2 regions of the Pseudomonas sp. PGPR40 genome follow, and region 1 is predicted to be linked to the other one. Evidence: riboswitches for the same ligand, from Rfam matches in the RefSeq annotation. Region 1 holds a riboswitch; the other holds the start of a gene.
What was found. A riboswitch is a leader RNA that binds a small molecule or an ion and turns the genes downstream of it on or off. The one in region 1 is predicted to bind cobalamin.
Positions count from the first base shown of each region.

Region 2: it holds a riboswitch for cobalamin, as region 1 does, so the genes downstream of both, cobO (cob(I)yrinic acid a,c-diamide adenosyltransferase) here and MEB48_RS11445 (CbtB domain-containing protein) in region 1, are expected to answer to the same signal.

Region 1 covers NZ_JAKLSP010000011.1:15,790-19,193, forward strand. The annotation lists gene cobN (cobaltochelatase subunit CobN) at 1-304, opposite strand, end outside; gene cobW (cobalamin biosynthesis protein CobW) at 308-1,369, opposite strand; cobalamin riboswitch at 1,472-1,685, opposite strand; cobalamin riboswitch at 1,963-2,189, shown strand; gene MEB48_RS11445 (CbtB domain-containing protein) at 2,310-2,501, shown strand; gene MEB48_RS11450 (CbtA family protein) at 2,513-3,220, shown strand; gene MEB48_RS11455 (cobalamin biosynthesis protein) at 3,217-3,404, shown strand, end outside.
Region 2 covers NZ_JAKLSP010000005.1:31,244-34,647, forward strand. The annotation lists gene bluB (5,6-dimethylbenzimidazole synthase) at 1-7, opposite strand, end outside; gene MEB48_RS06170 (cobyrinate a,c-diamide synthase) at 4-1,386, opposite strand; gene cobO (cob(I)yrinic acid a,c-diamide adenosyltransferase) at 1,397-2,008, opposite strand; cobalamin riboswitch at 2,090-2,321, opposite strand; gene MEB48_RS06180 (hypothetical protein) at 2,476-3,060, shown strand; gene MEB48_RS06185 (PQQ-dependent sugar dehydrogenase) at 3,129-3,404, shown strand, end outside.

The sequences.
Region 1 (3,404 bases):
CCACCAGACGCTCGATGCCGTAACGCCAATAGGCGATGCCGCCGTGCAGCGAGATCAGAATCACTTTGGCGTGGCGCAGCACTTCGTCGACGTAGAGATCGACCGACGCATGATTCTGCACCTGCATCGGGTTGGCCAGGCGCAGGCTCGGGTAATCGTCGGGCAACTGCTGCGCCGCTTCGGCGAGCAACGCCAGGCTGGAATCGCCGCTGCACAGGATCACCAGTTCGGCGGGGGTTTGTCCAAGGTCGGCAATGTTGTCATCCGACACGAAACCGCCGGGCTGGGTCCTGAGCAGGTGCATGGATTAAACGCTGAGCGCAGCGCGCAATTGCGCTTCGAGCGTAGTGGCATCCAGATCCTGACCGATCAATACCAGACGGGTAGTGCGCGCCTCTTCAGCGCCCCACTGACGGTCGAAGTGCTTGTCGAAGCGCGTGCCCACGCCCTGGATCAGCAGACGCATCGGCTTGTTCGGCACCGCTGCAAAACCTTTCACCCGAAGAATGCCGTGCTGAACTACCAATTGAGTCAGCGCATCCATCAGCAGGCTTTCGTCGGCTTGCGGCAGCTCGATAGAGATGGAATCGAACGCGTCATGGTCATGGTCGTCTTCACCTTCATGGTGATGATCGTGATGGCTGTGGCGGCTGTCGATGTGTTCTTCCGAACCGGCACCGAGGCCGATCAGCACGTCCAGTGGCAGACGACCGCTGCTGGCTTCGATGACTTTCACCGCTGGCGGCAGTTCTTCGGCGACTTCCAGGCGCACACGGGCCAGGTCTTCAGGGCTGATCAGGTCGGCCTTGTTGAGGATCACCAGGTCGGCGCTGGCCAGTTGGTCGGCGAACAGTTCGTGCAGCGGTGATTCATGGTCCAGGTTCGGGTCGAGTTTGCGCATGGCGTCGACCTGATCCGGGAACGCAGCGAAGGTGCCAGCGGCGACGGCCGGGCTGTCGACCACGGTGATCACCGCGTCGACGGTGCAGGCGCTGCGGATTTCTGGCCATTGGAAGGCTTGAACCAAAGGCTTTGGCAGGGCCAGGCCCGAAGTTTCGATGAGAATGTGGTCAAGGTCGCCACGACGCGCGACCAGTTCGCGCATCACCGGGAAGAATTCTTCCTGAACGGTGCAGCACAGGCAGCCGTTGGCCAGTTCGTAGACGCGACCGTTGGCTTCTTCTTCGGTGCAACCGATCGAGCACTGCTTGAGGATTTCACCGTCGATGCCCAGCTCGCCGAACTCGTTGACGATCACCGCGATACGGCGGCCCTGGGCGTTGTCGAGCATGTGGCGCAGCAAGGTGGTTTTGCCCGAGCCGAGGAAGCCGGTAACGATGGTGACGGGGAGTTTGGCCAGTGTTTTCATCGGATGCCCTTTGGCAAGGTGGCGGGCATACGGGACGACAATCGCTGCGGCAGGTGCGCGCGCGCAAGAGTTTCGCCACCGGATCACCCCGCCCGGTTGAAAGTGAGAATCTGTGTCGAGGCAGGTCTCCTGGCTGACGGTGTGCCAATCGTTCGACTGGCGTTTGCTGCGCCTTCCCGCGAACCTGATGGATCAGGGCTTGCAGTGGCGTGGCAGCGAACATCACCGTTCACAGTTGCGGGGGCAGCCGCGGCATCGACCGCGTTCCCTTCTTAGCTTCGGCAAACACCGAAGAACCTCGAAAGCGCAAGGCTACGCATCGTGTCGGGGCGGGTCAATGTCTTGTGGCACCCCGACCGGCCCCTTCGCGGGCAAGCCTCGCTCCTACAGAACGTGGTCGCCCACAATTTATCTTGATCGTTCCCACGCTCTGCGTGGGAATGCAGCCCGGGACGCTCTGCGTCCCATTCAGAGCCGAACGCGGAGCGTCCGTTGAGGCATTCCCACGCAGAGCGTGGGAACGATCAATGGAAACGCCTCGGTATCGAGTTGAGAACCCCTGCCAATTGACGCCCAACCCCCGCCCATGCTCTCCTACACGCCTTGTTACGGGTGCCCTTCACAGGGTGAAACGGGAAACCGGTGAATCATGTGCTTTACTCTAAAGCCATGTCATTCCGGTGCTGCCCCCGCAACGGTAAGCGAGTGAAGCGTCAGATCCACTGTGCCCGCATAGGGCATGGGAAGGTGATGCTTGCAGGTGTCGGCGCAAGCCCTGCCCCTCGCGAGCCCGGAGACCGGCCCGCAACACAAAGTGACTTTTACGTTCACTGAATAACAAATCCGCGGTGGGCGGGCGCTGTTCGAAATCTCTGCGTGCCCGGCGTGCGGAGGTTTTCATGCGCTCTATTCACCCGCTGACAGACCAGAGGGAAGCGCCATGTCGATCATCAGCAGTACCGCCAATAGCACCGCCAGCACCACTTCAACCTTGAGCCAACGCCTGACCGCCGCTTTTTGTGCGTCGATCCTTGGCGCTAGCCTTGTGTATTTCGCCGGTTTTTCGCACATCGAAGCGGTACACAATGCCGCGCACGATACCCGTCACAGTTCCGCCTTTCCGTGCCATTGAGACCTGCTGACATGATCAAGCGTATTGCGCAAACCGCAGGTTTCACCGGGCTGCTGGCCGCCCTGCTATTGACCCTGCTGCAAAGCTTCTGGGTGGCGCCGCTGATCTTGCAGGCCGAGACTTACGAAAAATCCGAACCGGCCGCTGTTGAAATCCACGAGCACGCCGCGGGCGCTGTCACCGCTCATACCCATGATGCCGAAGCCTGGGAGCCGGAAGATGGCTGGCAGCGCGTGCTGTCGACCACCGGCGGCAATCTGGTGGTAGCGGTCGGTTTCGCCCTGATGCTGGCAGGTCTCTACACCTTGCGCGCTCCACGCCGTACCTCCCAAGGTCTGCTCTGGGGTCTGGCCGGTTATGCGACGTTCGTGCTGGCGCCAACCCTCGGCCTGCCACCTGAGCTGCCGGGCACTGCCGCGGCGGATCTGGCGCAACGGCAGGTCTGGTGGATTGGCACTGCCGCATCCACCGCTGTCGGCATCGCGCTGATCGTGTTCAGCAGCCACTGGCTGATGAAGATCCTCGGCGTGGCGATTCTGGCCGTGCCTCATGTGATCGGTGCGCCGCAACCGGAAGTCCATTCGATGCTCGCTCCGCAAGCCCTGGAAACACAATTCAAAATCGCTTCGCAGCTGACCAACATGGCGTTCTGGCTGGCCCTGGGCCTGATCAGCGCCTGGTTGTTCCGCCGCAAAAGCGATGGCCAATACTCCGCATGACGGACGTCAGCGCAGCGCCGACCCTGGTGGTCGGCCTGGGTTGCCAGCGCGGCTGCCCCGTCAGCACGCTGCGGGCGCTACTCGATCAGGCGTTACAAGCCCATCAAATCGAGCTTCATGAGATCAAGGCCTTGGCCAGCATCGACCTCAAGCGCGAAGAACCTGGGCTGATCGAACTGGCCGA
Region 2 (3,404 bases), on a different contig from region 1:
CTGTCATGGCCTCTTCGCGAGCAAGCCCGCTCCCACATTTGAAATGCGTTCCCCTGTGGGAGCGGGCTTGCTCGCGAAGGCGGCCTCAGGGTCAGGCACAAACAGCGTGGCAATCGCCGATGGATTGGACGGAAAATAAAAATGCACATAAGAAGCCGTCATCCGTCCCTCGCGATAAACCGCCTCCGCCCCTCGCCCACCATTCGGGCTCAAGCCACGAGCAATCGGCTCAAGTTCAGTGCTGGTCAACGAGTGGTGATAGGTGTGCCCACGCAACAAACCTTCCGGCAATTCGACCGCCTGCAAGGCCAACGCGGCAAGACGCTTCTGCATCACCGCATCACCGGCCAGCAAGCCGACCAGTTCAGCGCGAGTGCCCTCGACATCGGTCAAGGAATCCAGCAGATACAGCATGCCGCCACATTCGGCGAGTAACGGTTTACCCGCCGCGTGGTGAGCGCGGATCGCCGTCAGCATCGACGTGTTTTGTGACAACGCCACATGGTGCAATTCGGGGTAACCGCCCGGCAGATAAAGGCTGTCTGCTTCTGGCAATTCGGTGTCGCGGATCGGCGAGAAGAAAGACAATTCGGCGCCCATGGCCCGCAACAGATCCAGGCTTGCGCCATAGGTAAACGCGAAAGCTTCATCCCGGGCCACGGCAATCCGCACACCGGCCAGCAACGGTTCGGCTGCGATCATTTCAGGCGCGGCGAATTCCACGGCCGGCGGTAGCGCGACGTCGCAACTGCTGGCCAGTGACTCGGCCGCGGCATCGAGGCGCAGGTCGAGATCATTCAATTCACTGGCCTGAACCAGACCGAGATGCCGACTTGGCAATTCGATGCCGGTTTCCCGGGACAATGCGCCGTACCAGCGCAAGCCTTCAGTCAGGCTGCCTTCGAGCAACTGCGCATGACGCACAGTGCCGACCCGGTTGGCCAGCACACCGGCAAACGGTAAATCCGCCTGATAGCGCGCAAGGCCCAGGGCCAGCGCGCCAAACGTCTGCGCCATGGCGGTGCCGTCGATCACGCCGAGCACCGGCACACCGAAGTGCCGCGCCAGATCGGCGCTGGATGGCGTACCGTCAAACAACCCCATGACACCTTCGATGAGGATCAGATCGGCTTCGCCAGCGGCCTCCCACAATAGACGCCGACTTTCTTGCTCGCCGACCATCCACATGTCGAGTTGATAGACCGGTGCACCGCTGGCGCGCTCGAGAATCATCGGGTCGAGAAAATCCGGGCCGCATTTGAACACGCGAACTTTGCGCCCCCGATTGCGATGCAAACGAGCGAGCGCGGCGGTAACGGTGGTCTTGCCCTGACCGGAGGCCGGCGCGGCGATCAGTACCGCCGGGCATTGACGATGGCTATTCATAAAGTGCAGTTCACAACTCGACGCCTTTTTGCGCTTTGATTCCGGCCTGGAAGGCGTGCTTGATCATGCCCATTTCAGTGACGGTGTCGGCCAGCTCGATCATCTCTTGTTTGGCGCCACGACCGGTGACCACCACATGCTGCATCGGCGGACGCGCCTGCAAGTCGCTGAGCACCTGATCGAGATCGAGGTAGCCGTGCTTGAGGGCGATGTTCAATTCATCGAGCACCACGAGGCCAATGGCCGGATCGCGCAGCAATTCGCGGGACACCGCCCAGGCAGCTTCGGCGGCGGCGATGTCGCGCTGGCGGTCCTGGGTTTCCCAGGTAAAGCCCTCGCCCATCACATGAAAACGCACCTGCTCCGGGAAGCGCCGGAAGAACAGCTCCTCGCCGGTGCTGGTGCGCCCCTTGATGAACTGCACCACGCCGCATTGCATGCCGTGACCCATTGATCGTGCGAGCATACCGAACGCCGAACTGCTCTTGCCTTTGCCATTGCCGCTCAGCACCAGCAGCAGGCCGCATTCATTCGGCGAGTTGGCGATGCGTTCATCGATCACGGCTTTTTTGCGCAGCATGCGTGCCAGATGGCGTTCGTCACGATCAGGGGTATCAGTCATGGGGGAGCTCTCCGTTGAGGCTGGATAACGGCGGGCAGGCACAAGAATAGACGGCAAAAAGCCTGGCATCGCCCACCGTGATGCCGCTGAATGGATCAGGCCGGTCTCCGGGCTCATGAGCGGCTTACGCCTGACTGCGCGCCTTCCCATGTCAGTTCGACACAGTGGCTCAAGGCGCAATCTTCACTCATTTACCGTTGCGGGGGCAGCGCCGGGATCGTGATCATTCTTCGGGTGAAGAGATTCACTCACCGGCTTCCCTGTTTCACTCTGTCGGCCACCGCCACAGAGCACCTGAAACAAGCCGCGAAGGTTAGAGGGTTGGGGGTGGAGCGTCAATTAAAGCCGGGGCGCCGCTGAGCGAATAACTGCCATCGATCAATTAACTGACGCCAATCTTGTGCCACACTGCCAGCAGTGATATCAAAGAGCCACAACCTGACAACACAATAACAAGGGTGAGCCACATGCAAGGCATGATCATCAGCAATCCGAAGCTGGAATTCCTGCGACCGGTGCTGGAACGCTGGTTTGACTGTATCGACCGCTACAACACCGTGCGCGGCGATAACGACACACCTTATTGGTACGACGAAAAAGCCAACCTCGGCCTGCTCTCCGCCGCGGCCTGGATGGCGGAAATGGTCACCTTGCAACAAACGCCGACGCGCAAGCAGAACGAAGAAGGTGAACGCAACGCCCGCGCCGATCTGTTTATCGCCAGCAGCGAAGAGCGCGCGTATCTCCAGGCCACCCAGCGCTGGCCGCGGGTCAATAGCCTGAACCTGACCCACGCACTGGCGGACATCACCAGCGACGCGAAGCGGATCAGCTACGCCAGCGACCTGAAACTCGGTTGCCTGTTCGTTGCGCCGCAAAAAGCTCAGCAGAGCGCTACACCCGAAGAACTTCAGGACATGGTCGATGACCTGCAGAAGGAACACTGCTGCGCCGTAGCCTGGTATTTCCCGTATGCCTACCGCAAGTTGCGCAACGAAGCCGGAAACTATCACCCCGGCATCGCCGTGCTATTCAAGGAAGCCCGCGGCTGACCGGTTGAACCATCGAGCGTCTACGCTTCTCTATGATTACGTCAATGCATTCATAGGGAAGATCAGTAATGCGCAAACCCCAGCTCGTTTTCATCATCGCGCTCGCCGGAGGGCTCGCCGCCTGTGGTGAAACCTCCACCTTGCAAGTTTCGGATGGCACAGGTCCCTCGCCCAAGTTGCCAGAGCCGAATAAAACCCTGATCCCGACGGTGAACATCGCCCCGGCGATCGGGTGGCCTGAAGGGGCGAAACCTGTCGCCGCGGCGGGGACTCAGGTGACGGCGTTTGCCGAAGGCCTCGATCATCCGCGCTGGCTCTACGTGCTGCCCAATGGCGATGTGCTG